2 regions of the Venatoribacter cucullus genome follow, and region 1 is predicted to be linked to the other one. Evidence: predicted binding sites of a transcription regulator. Region 1 holds the regulator's gene; the other holds the start of a gene.
What was found. Region 1 encodes FliA, which starts transcription of late flagellar genes. Its sites were predicted from a motif close to CTAAAGTTNNNNNNNNNNCNGCCGATA; they were not measured.
Positions count from the first base shown of each region.

Region 2: a site for FliA is predicted at 3,725-3,751, ahead of motA (flagellar motor stator protein MotA). Genes of this name have one in related genera too.

Region 1 covers NZ_CP046056.1:2,001,509-2,009,347, reverse strand. The annotation lists gene flhA (flagellar biosynthesis protein FlhA) at 1-518, shown strand, start outside; gene flhF (flagellar biosynthesis GTPase FlhF) at 534-1,967, shown strand; gene GJQ55_RS09565 (MinD/ParA family protein) at 1,970-2,788, shown strand; gene GJQ55_RS09560 (RNA polymerase sigma factor FliA) at 2,846-3,526, shown strand; gene cheY (chemotaxis response regulator CheY) at 3,661-4,035, shown strand; gene GJQ55_RS09550 (protein phosphatase CheZ) at 4,067-4,834, shown strand; gene GJQ55_RS09545 (chemotaxis protein CheA) at 4,847-7,042, shown strand; gene GJQ55_RS09540 (protein-glutamate methylesterase/protein-glutamine glutaminase) at 7,064-7,839, shown strand, end outside.
Region 2 covers NZ_CP046056.1:354,227-362,065, forward strand. The annotation lists gene GJQ55_RS01770 (hypothetical protein) at 1-99, opposite strand, end outside; gene asd (archaetidylserine decarboxylase) at 244-1,119, opposite strand; gene GJQ55_RS01780 (sulfurtransferase) at 1,128-1,955, opposite strand; gene GJQ55_RS01785 (hypothetical protein) at 2,037-3,680, opposite strand; gene motA (flagellar motor stator protein MotA) at 3,808-4,659, shown strand; gene motB (flagellar motor protein MotB) at 4,659-5,699, shown strand; gene rsgA (small ribosomal subunit biogenesis GTPase RsgA) at 5,969-7,006, opposite strand; gene orn (oligoribonuclease) at 7,105-7,647, shown strand; gene GJQ55_RS01810 (GGDEF domain-containing protein) at 7,652-7,839, opposite strand, start outside.

The DNA.
Region 1 (7,839 bases):
CCAATACCGTCAGCATCAGTCAGCTGCTGACCGTATTGCAAAGCCTGCTGCGTGAGCATGTGCCCATCCGCGATCTGCGCTCAATCGCCGAGTCTTTGGCGAATTCACCTTCGAAGAGTCAAGATATTGCCACGATGACGGCGGCGGCGCGTCTGGCATTAAGCCGGATGATCGTCCAGAACATCTATGGCAACAGGGATGAGCTGGTGGTTATGACGCTGGATCCATCATTGGAACAGTTATTGCTTAAGACATTGCAGCAGAGCGCGCAGCAGGCTCAGCAATATGGTCTGGTTCTGGAACCGGCCATGGCCGAAAACCTGCAGCGCTCCCTGGCTGAAGCCGTACAGGCACAGGAAATGGCCGGCAATCCGGCCGTGTTGCTGGTTACCAGTCAGTTGCGGGCTGCCATGGCGCAGTTCATCCGCAACAGCATTGAGCAGCTGCATGTACTGGCTTACCAGGAAGTACCGGACAACAAGAGTATTACCATTGTCGCCAGTATCGGCGGCAAATAGTTGTGAGTGTCGATTATGAAAGCAAAACGCTTCACCGCCGCTAATATGCAGACCGCGCTGCGTCTGGTATCCCAGGAACTGGGCCCGGATGCCGTGATTGTGTCCAGCCGCAAAACCGCTGAAGGTATGGAAGTGGTTGCCGCGCTGGATTATCACAGCCAGAGCGCGGCGCCGGAACTTGAGCGCCAGCTGCAACTGCAGCAGGAGCTGGAGCAGGCCAAAACCCGTCAGCAACAGCGCGCTCCGGCCCGTACCGAACAGCGTGCCGCCCGTTTGCAGCAGGCCCGCGAGGCGGATGTTGGTTCGCAGGCCAGTCTGGCCAAAGTGCTGCGTGGCTTTAAAAACGACCAGCTCACCAGCGCTGCCGGCAAGCCCCGCGCTGCGGCGGTGGCGCAGCCGCAATCTCAACCTCAGTCACAGCCCCGCCGTGTGGTGTCGCCCGTGCAGGAAGAACGCCCGCTGGCGCGTCCTCAGCCGGCGGCCGTGAGCGAGGTAAATGATACTGGCCTGTACAACCATGCTCTGGAACAGATGCAGGGCCAGCTGCGTGAACTGAAAGACTGGATGGTCAGCCATAATGGCAGCCCCTGGGATACCCGCCGGCCCTTAACCTGGCAGCAGTCGCAGATGTGGGCGCGGTGTCAGGATCTGGGACTGGAACCGGCCTGGGCCGATGATATTGCCGCCCGGGTAACGTCCTCCGATCTGGATCAGGCCTGGCAGCAGGTGCTGACCATGCTGCAGGACGATATTCCGGTCGCTTCTACCCAGGTGCTGGAGCGTGGCGGTATGGTGGCATTGGTTGGCCCTACTGGTGCCGGCAAAACCACTACCATCGGTAAAATTGCGGCGCAGTTTGTGATGCGTCACGGTGCCGGTTCAGTGGCACTGGTAACACTGGATAACTATCGCGTGGCCGCCCATGATCAGCTGCGCAGTTTTTCCCGCATTCTGGGCGTGCCGCTGCACGTATTGCCGGTGCAGGGCGATCTGAACAAATTGCTCGATACCCTTAAAGATAAAAAGCTGGTGTTGGTCGACAGCGCCGGTTTATCCAGCCGCGATCAACACTTTGACGTGCAATTGGCTATGCTTAAGCAAGCTGGATCAAGGTTGAAGAAATTACTGGTGTTACCATTAACCAGTCAGGGTCGTTGCCTGCAGGAAAATTACGAATTGTTCAAACCCGCTGGCTTGTCTGGTTGTGTGTTTACCAAACTGGATGAATGTTTCAGCCTGGGAGCGGCCATGAGTGTCGCGGCGCTGACCCGTCTGCCGGTTACCCTGGTAACGGATGGCCCGCATATTCCGGATGATATTCACTACCCGGAGGCTGCCAAACTGGTAAGACTGGCCGAACAGATGGCTCGCATGGCCAGAACGCGCTGGCAGGCTGCCACCGCGATGACAGAACGCAGCCGCCCGGCGGCTAATACGGAGTATAAATAAGCATGGCAAGACATCCCGTACAGGTGATCGCCGTTACCGGTGGTAAGGGTGGGGTCGGTAAAAGCAACGTATCGGTCAATCTGGCCATCGGACTGGCCGAACTGGGCCGCCGGGTAGTGGTGCTGGATGCTGACCTCGGGCTTGCCAATATTGATATTCTGCTGGGGCTGAGTGCCAACAAAACCATTGAAAATGTGCTGCAGGGCGAGTGTGATCTGCGTGACATTATGGTGAAAGGCCCGGGCGGTATCCGTGTGGTGCCGGCGTCGTCCGGAACCCAGAAACTGACGCAACTGAACAGTCGTGAACACGCCGGTCTGATTCAGGCCTTCAGCGATATCGGCGACGATATGGACGTTTTGATTATCGACACCGCCGCCGGTATCTCCGAAGGTGTGATGAGCTTTGTGCATGCGGCGCAGGAAGTGTTGATGGTGGTGACGGATGAGCCGACGTCCATTACAGACGCCTACGCCCAGATCAAATTGCTGAACCGTGATTACGGCCTGTTCCGCTTCCGCATTGTGGCAAATATGGTAAGAACACCACAGGAAGGTACGGCGTTGTTCAATAAATTGACCAAAGTAACCGACCGTTTTCTGGAAGTCGCATTACAATATGCGGGTGCGATTCCGCAGGACGATGCGCTGAAACGTGCCGTACAGCGTCAGAAAGCGGTACTGGAAGCCTATCCGCGCTCCAAAGCGGCAATTGCCTTCCGGGCTCTGGCGAAAAAAGTAGACTCATGGCCGTTGCCTTCTACCCCCCGTGGGCATCTGGAATTTTTCGTGGACCGGTTAGTGCAGGAAGCTGGGGCATAACGAGTGTCAGTAGGAAGTTGCCTGGTGTATACCGACGTTCAGAAGCATGACTATGAAATGCTGGTGCGTGAACACGCCACGCTGGTGAAGCGCATTGCGCATCATCTGCTGGGGCGTTTACCCGACAGTGTTCAACTGGATGACCTGATTCAGGCCGGCATGATCGGCCTGATTGAAGCCGCGCGTAAATACGACGGCGGTAAAGGTGCCAGCTTTGAAACCTATGCCGGTATCCGTATCCGCGGTTCGATGCTGGATGAAATACGTCGTGGTGACTGGGCGCCGCGTTCGGTGCATCGTAATGCGCGCCGCATCAGCGCCGCCATCCGCCAGGTCGAAAACGAAAAAGGCCGTGACGCTGAAGATACTGAGGTGGCGGCGGTGCTGGGCATCAGCCAGGACGAATACCACAGTATTCTGCAAGACAGCGCCGGCTGCCGGCTGTTCAGCTTTGAAGAAGTGCTGGAAAAAAGCGAATCCGGTTTTGATGTGTTTGATGATGAAGGTTTACCCGGTCCACAGGATGGGGTGGAGCGTGAATCGTTTCAGCTGCAGCTGGCCGGTGCCATTAAAACCCTGCCGGAACGGGAACAGCTGGTGCTGGCCCTGTATTACGACGAAGAGCTTAACCTGAAAGAAATCGGGGCGGTGCTGGGGGTCAGTGAATCGCGGGTCAGCCAATTGCACAGTCAGGCGGCACACCGGTTACGCACCCGGTTATCCGGTTGGATGGGCTAACTTATTAATCTGACGGTATTTTTTTCGGTCAGAGTGCTGTGGTTTGTGGATAATGCATTAACTGCGTCTACACTCAACCGATGGGACGACTTGGAATATAAAGTCGATTATTGGAGGTCGTTTTGAACAAAAACATGAAGATTCTTATTGTTGATGACTTTTCAACAATGAGACGGATCGTCAAAAACCTGCTGCGTGACCTGGGCTTTACCAACACCCAGGAAGCGGATGACGGGACCACTGCGTTGCCGATGCTGCAAAACGGTGACTTTGATTTTCTGGTTACCGACTGGAACATGCCGGGCATGACCGGTCTGGATCTGCTGAAGCGGGTACGGGCGGATGAACGCCTGAAAAGCCTGCCGGTACTGATGGTAACAGCAGAAGCCAAACGTGATCAGATTGTGGCAGCAGCCCAGGCCGGTGTGAATGGCTATGTGGTTAAGCCTTTCACAGCGGCGGTGCTGAAAGAGAAAATCGACAAGATATTTGAACGCATCGAAGGTTAAAGAAAGGCGACCCTTAATGTCCGGATTCAATATGAACACCGACAACAGCGATGTCAGCAGAGAAATCCGCAACCTTGCTGAAAATATGCTTAAGGAGCTGGAGCGCGGTGATATTGGTCGGGCTGTCTCGCTGGTTAACGACCTCAACGATGTGCGGGATCGCACGCTTTACAACGAGATCGGCCGCCTGACCAGAGCGTTGCATGAAGCCATAAAAAATCTGAATGTCGATACTTCGGTGGGGGCCTCTTCAGAAATAGCCAATGCGACCGATAAACTGACATACGTGCTGGAAATGACCGATAAATCGGCCAACCGCACCATGGATCTGGTGGATGCGGCGATGCCGCTGGCCAGTGATATTCATGAGCGAGCCAGCCGGTTGAATGCCCAATGGCAACGCTTCCGGAAAAAAGAACTGACACCGGATGAATTCCGGGCCCTGAGTCGGGAAATGACCCAGTTCCTGCAGGACAGTGCCGGTCAGTCGCAACAATTGCAGGGGCAGCTTTCTGACATCGTGCTGGCACAGGATTTTCAGGATCTGACCGGCCAGGTTATTCATAAAGTGGCCGCTCTGGTACGCGATGTGGAGGCCCGGTTGGTTAATCTGGTGCTGATGGCTGGTAATGTCGACAAAATTACCGGGATCACCCACACCGATCTGGACAGCGACGTTGTGGCGCCGGCAGAGGGTAAAAATATCGCTGCGGAAGGACCGCAGATAAATAAATCCAGTGAAGACGTAGTTGCCAGCCAGGATGATGTTGATGACTTACTGTCCAGTCTTGGTTTTTGAAGGAGCTAACGGATGAGTTTCGATGCTGATGAAGAGATCCTCCAGGATTTTCTGGTCGAAGCCGGCGAGATCCTTGAGTTGCTCTCTGAACAACTGGTCGATCTTGAACAACGCCCGCAGGATAAAGATCTGCTGAATGCTATTTTCCGCGGCTTTCACACCGTTAAAGGTGGCGCTGGATTTTTACAGCTGAGCCCGCTGGTGGATTGCTGCCATGCGGCGGAAAACGTGTTCGATACTCTGCGCAACGGTAAACGCTCTGTTACCTCCGATTTAATGGATGTGGTGTTGCAGGCACTCGACAGCGTCAACGAAATGTTTGATGCCGTTCGTTCCGGCGCCACACCAGACAACGCTGATCCTGAATTAATTGAACGCCTGCATCAGCTGGCTAAGCCTGCCTCCGAAGACGACGTGGCGGCCGATGATGTCGTTGCCGTTGATTCTGAAGAAACGGCAGACCTGACCGAAACAGCAGCACCGGCGCCTGTTGATGACGGCGATATTACCGACGACGAATTTGAACGGTTGCTGGACGCACTGGATGAACAGCACCAGCAACCTGCCGACGATGGCGCTGCCGCTGCAGAGGCTGGCTCATCTGGCGCTGACAGTGACGAGATTACTGACGACGAGTTTGAAGCATTGCTCGATCAGTTGCATGGCAAAGGTCGCCATACTGGTGTAGCCGCCGATGCTGCGCCCGCTGCAGAACCGGTAGCCGCGGAAGCACCTGCCGGGGCTGGTGGTGATGATCTGATCAGCGATTCCGAGTTTGAAGAATTACTTGATCGCTTACACGGTAAAGGTAAGCACAGTGCCGCAGCGGGTGCCGATGCTGCAGCCACTGCCGAATCTGTCACTGCCGAACCTGCCGCTGACAAACCAGCGGCTAAGACGACCGCAAAACCCAGTAAAAAACCTGCTGCCGCCAAAGCTGAACCGGCTAAAGCGGCACCGGCTGCCAAAGCCGCCGCCGCCAAAACTGCGCCGGCACCCGCTGCTGCCGCTGATAAAGATTCTGCCGCGGAAACCACGGTACGGGTCGATACCAAACGTCTCGACGATATTATGAATATGGTCGGTGAGCTGGTACTGGTGCGTAACCGTCTGGTGCGGCTGGGCCTGAAAAGCGCCGATGAGTCCATGTCGAAAGCCGTGGCTAACCTGGATGTGGTTACTGGTGATCTGCAGGCGGCGGTGATGAAAACCCGGATGCAGCCGATCAAAAAAGTATTCGGCCGCTTCCCGCGGGTGGTCCGGGACCTGGCCCGGCAACTGAAAAAAGAAATTAACCTCGAACTGCGCGGCGAAGAAACCGACCTGGATAAAAACCTGGTCGAGGCGCTGGCTGACCCGTTAGTGCACCTGGTGCGCAACTCGGTTGACCACGGTGTGGAAATGCCGGACGAGCGCGAGAAAAAAGGTAAGCCCCGCGTCGGTACGGTGTTGTTGTCGGCCGAGCAGGAAGGCGACCATATTCTGCTGATTATTCAGGACGACGGCCACGGTATGAATGCCGATGTGCTGCGCCGTAAAGCGGTCGAAAAAGGCATTATGGATCAGGATGCTGCTGACCGCCTGACCGAAAATGAATGTTTTAATCTGATATTTGCCCCGGGTTTTTCCACCAAAGAGCAAATTTCGGATGTGTCCGGCCGCGGTGTGGGTATGGACGTGGTGAAAACCAAAATTGCCCAGCTTAATGGCACGGTGGTTATTCATTCCAAACCGGATGCCGGTACCAGCATTCATATCAAAGTGCCGTTAACGCTGGCGATTATGCCAACCCTGATGGTCATGCTGAAAAATCAGGCCTTTGCGTTTCCGCTGGTCAGTGTGAATGAAATTTTCCATCTCGACCTGACCAAAACCAACGTAGTCGATGGCCAGGAAGTGATTGTGGTGCGGGAAAAACCGGTACCGCTGTTCTATCTGAAACGCTGGCTGGTGAAGGGTGAAAACCGCGCCATAGCGGATGAATCTGCCCATGTGGTGGTGGTTTCAGTCGGCACCAAACGGGTTGGTTTTGTGGTGGATCAGCTGATCGGTCAGGAAGAAGTGGTGATTAAGCCGCTGGGACGTATGCTGCATGGCACCCCGGGGATGTCCGGAGCTACGATTACCGGTGATGGCCGTATCGCTCTGATCCTAGATATTCCCAGTATGCTGGCGCGTTATGCCAGTCGCCATGCGATTACACGCTGAACCTAAGGAAACCGATTTTTCATGAGTATTCGTGTACTGGTCGTCGATGACTCGGGCTTTTTCCGCCGCCGGGTAACCGAGATCATTAATGCTGACCCGCGCATGGAAGTGGTTGGCGTAGCGGCTAACGGGCAGGAGGCAATCGAGAAAAACGATTCGCTGCGCCCGGATGTTATTACTATGGATTACGAAATGCCGGTGATGGATGGCATTACGGCAATCCGCAATATTATGCAGCGCCGGCCTGTGCCGGTGCTGATGTTTTCTTCGCTAACATTTGAAGGCGCGCGCGTTACGCTGGACGCTCTGGATGCCGGCGCACTGGATTTTCTGCCCAAGAATTTCGATGCCGTGGCCAAAGATTCGGCCGAAATCAAACGCGCCCTGACGGATAAAATTGCTGCCGTGGCGCGCAGCCATCTGCGTTCTGCACCAGCCCCTGTGGTTGCCGCGCGCCCTGTTGCCCGTAGCCGTATCGGCCAGAAAGATCTGGTGGTGATTGGTACGTCCACCGGTGGTCCGGCAGCGTTGCAGACTTTGTTCCGGACCATTCCGGCCGGTTTCAAAACCCCCATCATTATTGTTCAGCACATGCCGGGTTCTTTTACCAAAGCCTTTGCCGAGCGCCTGAATGGCCTCAGCCCGCTGGTGGTAAAGGAAGCCGTGGACGGTGACCGTATTCAGCCTTCTCATGTGTATGTTGCCCCGGGTGGCATGCAGCTGATGGTTGAGCGTCGTAATGGCGGCATTATTCATATCCGCGACAGCGACGAGCGCATTAACTACCGCCCCAGTGT
Region 2 (7,839 bases), 1.2 Mb from region 1:
GGTATTGGCCATGGGCAGTTCCCTGGCCCACTGGGTAATACCGTCAACATGGCCTTCGCAGAACGACAACCGGCTCTGCGAGGCTGTGGGTATGTGCAATCGTATTGGTGTGTTCGGGCTGTCCATGCAATCGCTTCACAAAATTACGGATTCAGGCGGCAAGGTACCACCGGTTAACAAAACATTCACAAACAGTATAGCGAATTAACGCCAGCTGTCGCTTTTCGTCCCTGTTGCGGGGTATCAGTCTTCCGCTTCGGTGCGGGTTGCCATGGCAACGGCTTCACCCATGCGCAGCGGACTGTCAGCCTGCAAGCCTTCCTGCCAGCGGATGGTATCTTTGCCAAAACACAGCACCACGGTAGAACCGAGCAGAAAACGGCCCATTTCTTCCCCTTGCTGCAGGGTGATGGGTTGCGGGTTGCTGAAGTCGGTCACTTTCAGTTCGCGTTTCGGCGGGGTAATCAGGCCGGCCCAGACGGTTTCAATGGCGGCCACGATCATGGCACCGACCAGTACCATGGCCATAGGGCCGTGTTCGGTATCAAAAATGGCCACCAGGCGTTCGTTGCGGGCAAACAGGCGCGGTACGTTTTCGGCGGTGGTTTTGTTAACCGAAAACAAATCGCCGGGTACGTAGATCACTTCGCGCAGCGTACCGGTCACGGGCATGTGCACGCGGTGGTAGTCTTTGGGTGACAGATAAATGGTGGCAAATTCACCGCCCATAAAGGCTTCGGCGCGCTTGCTGTCACCGCCCAGCAGTTCGGTAAGCGAGTAGTCCTGACCTTTGGCCTGAAAAATACGGCCATTGCGGATTTCGCCCAGCTGCGACACCGCACCATCCGCCGGTGACACAACAACGCCATCACCGCTGGCCAGCGGGCGGGCGCCGTCTTCCAGTTCGCGGGTGAAAAAATCGTTGAAACAGCGGAATTCGTCCGCGCTTTTGCGCCGGGCTTCCGCCATGTTTACTTCGTACTGGTCGATAAAAAAATTGATAAAGCTGTTTTTCAGCCAGCGGATTTCACTGGCAGCCAGCCAGCCAACCAGACGGGATAACAGGTGTTGCGGCAGCAGGTACTGCAGGGCAATAAATGCTTTTTGCTGAAATGTCATAAGGTGCCTCAGGGTTGTTCGCCGGTGGTAACCGGAGTGGCCGGATCGTTGCCCCATTCAGACCAGGAGCCGGCATAGCCTTTAATGTTCAGGCCAAGGATTTTCCCGACCAGATAAGTAAAACCGGAACGGTGATGCGTCTGGCAATGGGTGGCCACTTCTTTAGTGGCATCAATACCCAGATCGTTCAGCAGGGAACGGAAGGTTTCCAGATCGTTAATGCGCAGGCCGCGGGCTTTGTTCATGCCCAGGGTCCATTCGTAATTGACCGCGCCGGGAATATGACCGCCGCGGGCAGAAATTACTTTCTCGCCGGTGTATTCGGCCCGTGAGCGGGCATCCCAGATGGCAAAATCCGGTTGCCCCAGCCGCTGCAGAATCTGTTCTTTGGTCAGCGAGCAATCCGGATTGCGCAATTCAGCCTGATAGACCGATGCAGTCGGCAGCGTTTCCGTGCTGCTGGTGGGCAGCCCCTCGGCGCGCCAGGCGACCAGGCCGCCGTTCAGATAGGAATACCGGGTGTGCCCCAGGCAGTCGAGTACCCAGATCAGGCGTCCGGCCCAGCCGCCGCCTTCGTCATCGGAGCAGATCACATGGGTGTCTGGGGTCAGGCCCAGCTCACTGAAAACTTCACTCAATTGGGCCAGGGACGGCAGAGCGCCCGGGGTAGGAGCGGTGCCCAGCTGCAGACGTTTGAAATCCAGCCACACCGAACCGGGAATATGGTTCTGCAGGTAATTGTCGCGGCCGGCCTGCTCAATAATCAATACCTGTCCGGATACCGGCAGGCTGGCCGCCAGTTGGCTGGGTTCCAGTAATAAAGGAAAGCGATTCATGCTGACACAGCCCCGATAAATGCTGACGAGTGCGCGAGTTTAGCCAACCTGAATGATTCTGTCAGGTTTCTGTTTTCCGGCTCAGTCTGTCGGCGGGCGCTGGCGGCGTTGTTCGGTATTAATCCGCAGGGCCGTCAGGCCATGGCAGGTAACAATGCACAGGTTTTTGAAATCGATAAATTCTGCCTGCGTGAAGGGCGGCTGGTTGTCATTCCCCAGCGCCATAACCAGCCCAATGGGCTGCGCACCGGCATCAATCGACATCATCATGCAGTGCTGCGGCAGGCGGGCAGTCATGGCTGGCGGAATATGCGTCAGATAGCGGGCCCGGTTGTCCGGGTTCAGCAGTACCGCTGATTGTTTTTCCATCAGTTTGGTAAACAGTGATGGAGTGCGCAGATCAATCAGAAAGCTCCGCAACGGTGCTTGTTCGCTCAGGCCTTCGCTGTAAAGCACTTTCAGTGCGGTGCGTTCGCGGTTGAGCAGGGCAATGCAGGCTGCCGGCATACCCAAGCCACTGCAGATGCCTTTCAGCATGCCGCGCATCAGGTAATGCAGATCACCGAAGCTGTCTGGTTCGTGCTGTAACTGGCGCAGCAGTTTTTTCATATACAGGGGATCCTGACGGCGCTCGGGTGGGGGAGCGTTGGGCGCAGTCGGGGTGCCAGCCGGTGCGTCGTCGACGGTGCTGGTCTGGTGTTCACGGAATGGCTGGCGCAGACCCGCCGGCGGAATATCCTCCTGGCCCATGGGATTAACCCAGGGGTAGGGCTGATAGGCAGTTGCCGGGCTTACCAGCAGGTGCAGGCCGGTGGCGGCGCTGCTGTGCTGGTTACGGGTGGTCTGTACCTGCAGCTGGCGCAGATGCGGCCGCAGTATGTGAATCGAACGTCCCAGCCAGTTAGCGATCAGGTGCTGCCAGCGCTGGCAGCGCGGGCTGTCGGGGGCAATATGCCAGTGCCAGGCCAGTGCATTGGCCATCAGGCAGATCATGAAGGGTTGATGGCAGCGGTGCATCAGAGCGCGCTGATCGTCGCTGTCTCTGGGGTCGTGCCGGCGCAGATGCCGCCATTGGGCGCGATCCGGCCATTGGGCCGGTTCATACAGAGATTGTGCCATGGCGGGCAGATGCAGTTGTCGGGCTAATTGCGGCCATTCGCGCTGGGCCGGGCCGAAGATCATCCGGCTGGCCGGCAGCAGGTCTATGTCGTTGCCCAGCAGGTGCAGCCAGTTACGCACCGGTGGGTGCTGCAACAGCCACAACCACAGCGGTGCGGACGACATCAGGGTGCTCCAGCGGGCATAATGGGGCGTGGTGTTGTTCAGCACGCTGGCCCAGTCGGCGGCCAGATTGCCGGCCAGCTGCGCCGTGAGTAAGGCGCGGCGGTACAGCTGCAGATGGGCTTCATCGGTATCGGCGGCCACCACCGGCAGCTGTTTCATCAGTTTTACCAGTGACTCCAGGCCCAGCAGAGCCAGGCAGCTGGCGGCCCCCGATACCTGCGCCAGGCTGTTGGGACGGTTGCGGGCCACATGCTGCTGCAAATGCAGACACAGGGCTGCGTCCTGTTCAACCAGTGGCGCCAGATCATCAAAGCTGACGCGGCGGTGCTGCAGCTGCTTTTTGATCCGCAGGCGGGTTTCCGCCAGAATCGGAAAATCCTGGCTGGCGCCGGTTTTGCGCCACAGGCCGGCCGCTGGCGGAGTAATGAGTACAGATGTCATGAGGGTTTGTATAACTGCCCGTTGTCGCCTTTACTTACAAGCTGCTGATGTTAACCGGATATCGGCCGATACACTCAACTATAGACATAAATTATTCTTCCGCTGGTTGCCCTAAGGACGTTAACGGATGCTGTTTCTGATTGGTCTGAGCATTGTTTTTGGCAGTGTGCTGTATGGCTATGTGATGTCACATGGCAATCTGCTGGCCTTATGGCAGCCCTTTGAAATTCTGATTATTGTCGGTGCCGCCTTCGGTGCCTTCCTGATTTCCAATCCCTGGCATGTGGTGAAACATTGTTTCAGAATGACCCCGCAAATCATCATGGGCAGCAAGGTAAACAAAGCCCTGCACATGGATGTTCTCGGGCTGCTGTATGACATTCTCAACAAAGCCCGCCGTGAAGGTATTATGGCCATTGAGGCGGATGTCGAAAGCCCGTCCTCCAGTGCGCTGTTTTCCCGTTATCCGGCCATTCAGGCCAATGAAGAACTGGCCCATTTTATCGCCGATTATTTCCGTATTATTGCCGCCGGCAACCTGACGTCCTTCGAGCTGGAAGCGTTGATGGATCAGGAAATTGAAGCCCGTATGCACGAACTGGAAACGCCCGCCAATGCGGTGGGCCGGGTCGCGGATGCCTTGCCGGGCTTTGGTATTGTCGCTGCCGTATTGGGGATTGTGATTACCATGGGCGCCATTGATGGCGAAATTGCGGCCATTGGTGCCCACGTCGCCGCGGCTCTGGTGGGGACCTTTATGGGGGTTTTTCTCGCTTACGGTATTGTCGGCCCGGTCAGTGCGGTGCTGCACCATCTGGCGGAGGAAGAAATCAAACTGTACGAAGCGGTGAAGTCCTGCGTTATTGCTTCGCTTAACGGTCTGCCGCCGCAGCTGGCGGTGGAGTTTGGCCGTAAATCTCTGTTCACCCGTGACCGGCCGACCTTTACCGAGGTCGAAAGCAAGGTGCGGAGCCGCTGATGGAAAATCTGGGCCAGAACAAAAACATCGTTATTCGTCGTATTAAAAAAGGCAAACATGGCCACCATGGTGGTGCCTGGAAAGTGGCGATGGCGGATTTTGCGCTGGCCATGATGGCGCTGTTTCTGGTGCTGTGGATTATCAGTAATTCCGACGAAACCCAGCGCGCCGCTATTTCCGGTTATTTTCAGGACCCGCTGGCTTACGAAGAAGGCCGTAAAGTACCGTCACGTTATGTGATTGATCTGGGTGGCTCGCCATCGCAGGCCGATAATGTGGCGGAATCAGAAGTGATTGATCCGGAAAAAATTCTGCAGGCGGAAGAAATTGAAAGCATGGCGGAAGCCATTGAACGGCAGCGGCTGGAAAACAAAAAAGCCCAGATCGAAGAGCGCATTAATGCCAGTCCGACCCTCAGCCCGTTTAAAGATCAGCTGTTGCTGGACATCACCACTGAAGGTTTGCGGTTGCAGATTGTCGATAAGACCAACCGGCCGATGTTTGATACCGGCAGCGCACGGCTGAAATATTATTCTGAAGATATTCTGTGGGAGCTGGCGCCGTTAATGGCCGCTATGGATAACCGTTTGTCCATTGCCGGCCATACCGATGCGGCACGCATGGGCGGGGTGGATGAATCTGAAGATGCCAACTGGAGCCTGTCAGCGATCCGGGCTGACAGTGCGCGCCGAGCACTGATGGAAGCCGGGGTGCCGAAGACGCAGATCGCGCAGGTGATTGGCATGGGGGATACCGCGCCGCTGGATGCCAACGACCCTTATGCAGCCGTTAACCGGCGTATTTCCATTACCCTGCTGAATATTCGTTCTGAAGCCAGCGTGCGCAACCGTGGTGCTGAACCCGAGGTGGAATTTATTAACGGAGGTGAGGCGGGTGCCGATGGCGAAGCCGGCACCGCTGACCCGCGTGAACCGGTGATTAATCGTTCCGGCTCGATGCTGGAGCGGCTGCGCCAGCAGCGCGAAGCGCGGGATAATCCTTACGATAACCCGCCCAACGAAGAAGAAGCGTTCTGGTAGTGTTTAAGGAGCCTCTGAATAACTCTGCACAGCTCTGCGCGAGTATTTGCGGGCTGCAGAGCAAGGCGGTGAACGCAGAGAATGGCGAGCCCTTTTCAAGTTCGCCAACGCCGCTATACGGCCCGGAAAGCCGCGCCCTACGGGGATTGCAGGAAAGTCCTGACTCGGTGTCGCCGGGTTTTGACAGAACCCGTTATGCCTTCAACCCGGCTTCGTGATTCAGAACTTTCCTGCAATCCAGAGCGGGCATCGAGTTATTCAGAGGCTCCTTAAAGCCCGGTCAGGGTTTGCACAATGCGCCGGTAACTGTCGAAGCGGCGCTCGCTGATGTCGCCTTTTTTTACCGCCGCACGAATGGCGCAACCGGGTTCCTGCTCATGGGCGCAGTCGCGAAAACGGCAGTAACCGGCCAGCGGCCGTAATTCGCGGAAGCCGTACAGCACCTCATCTTCACTCATGTGCCATAAACCGAATTCACGGATGCCGGGCGAGTCGATTAAATCGCCACCGGCCGGGAAGTGGTACAGCCGCGCGGTGGTGGTGGTGTGTTTGCCTTTGCGGGTATTTTCTGACAGCGCCCCCACTTTCAGTTCTTCACCCGGCAGCAGGGTGCCGATGAGTGAGGATTTACCGACCCCCGACTGGCCGACAAACACACTGGTGCGGCCGTTGAGGAATTCTTTCAGTTCACCCAGGCTGCTGTCGTCCTGACTGCATACCCGCAGGGTGCGGTAGCCCAGCTGTTCATAGCTGTGCAGCATTTTAATAAAGTGGTCGCGGTTGCTGTCGTTAATCAGGTCGGTTTTATTCAGCAGAATAATCGGCTCGATGCCGCAGTTTTCCGCCGCCACCAGGTAGCGGTCAATCAGGTTGGCATGGGCTTCCGGTTCCGGCGCAATCACCAGCACAATAAAATCAATGTTGGCGGCCACCGGTTTGATTTCGTTATAGGGGTTGGGGCGGGATAATTCCGATTGCCGCTCCTGCACCATTTCCACCACACCGCTGTGCACGCCATTCACTTCCGGACCGGGGCGGAACACCACGTTGTCGCCGGTCACCAGTGAGCCCAGGTTGGCACGTAAGTGGCAACGGTAGCGCTGCCCCTGCAGTTCGCCCTGCAGGGCTTCAATTTCCACCAGCGAGCCAAAGTGGGCGATGACCCGGCCGGCGGTTTCGGCGCCCAGTTCACCGGCCTGTAATAAGGTGCTGATGCCGGATTCTTTTTTCTGTACGCGGGCGGCTTTTTCTTCCTGGATTTTTTCTACCCGCCAGGTCTGGCGGCGGGTCAGCTTTCGTTTGCTCATGCTGTAGCACTGCGTTGACGGTTGATGGCCATTGTCCGTGTTGGCTGGCAGTGGCGCAAGTTGCTAAACTTCCCGCACTTTTAACCAGGTAGCAGACTATGAGCCAGAACGATTATTTAGTGTGGATGGATTTGGAAATGACCGGTCTGGATCCGGAGCGGGACGTGATTCTGGAGATCGCCACCATCGTCACCGATGGCAACCTGAACGTGATTGCTGAAGGCCCGGTGCTGGCGGTGCAGCAGCCGGATGTGCTGCTGGATGCCATGGATGACTGGAACACCAAAACCCACGGCAATTCCGGCCTGACCGAACGGGTGCGCAACAGCACCACCGATGCCCGTGCTGCCGAGCTGGCGACGCTGGAATTTCTGCGTCCTTACGTTAAGGCCGGGGCGTCACCACTGTGCGGTAACAGCATCCACCAGGACCGCCGTTTTCTGGTGAAATATATGCCGGAACTGGAAGCCTATATGCATTACCGCAATATTGATGTGTCTACCGTTAAGGAACTGGCCAAACGCTGGAAACCGGAAGTGGTGTCGTCCTTTCAGAAGCAGGGGTCGCATCAGGCGCTGGATGATATTCGCGAATCCATTGCCGAGATGCTGCATTACCGCGAGCATTTCCTGAAGGTGTGATGCCTCAGTCGTGCTGCGCTTCGTGCAGCACACAGAGCCGGTCACGACCCTGATCTTTCGCCAGATACAGGGCCTGGTCGGCCAGATCCATCAGGTCAGCCTCGCTTTCCAGTCCGCGCGCTTCGGTGCCGGCAATGCCGATACTCAGGGTTACCTGCAGCTGCGGGTCGATCTGCGGAAAACGCAATGACC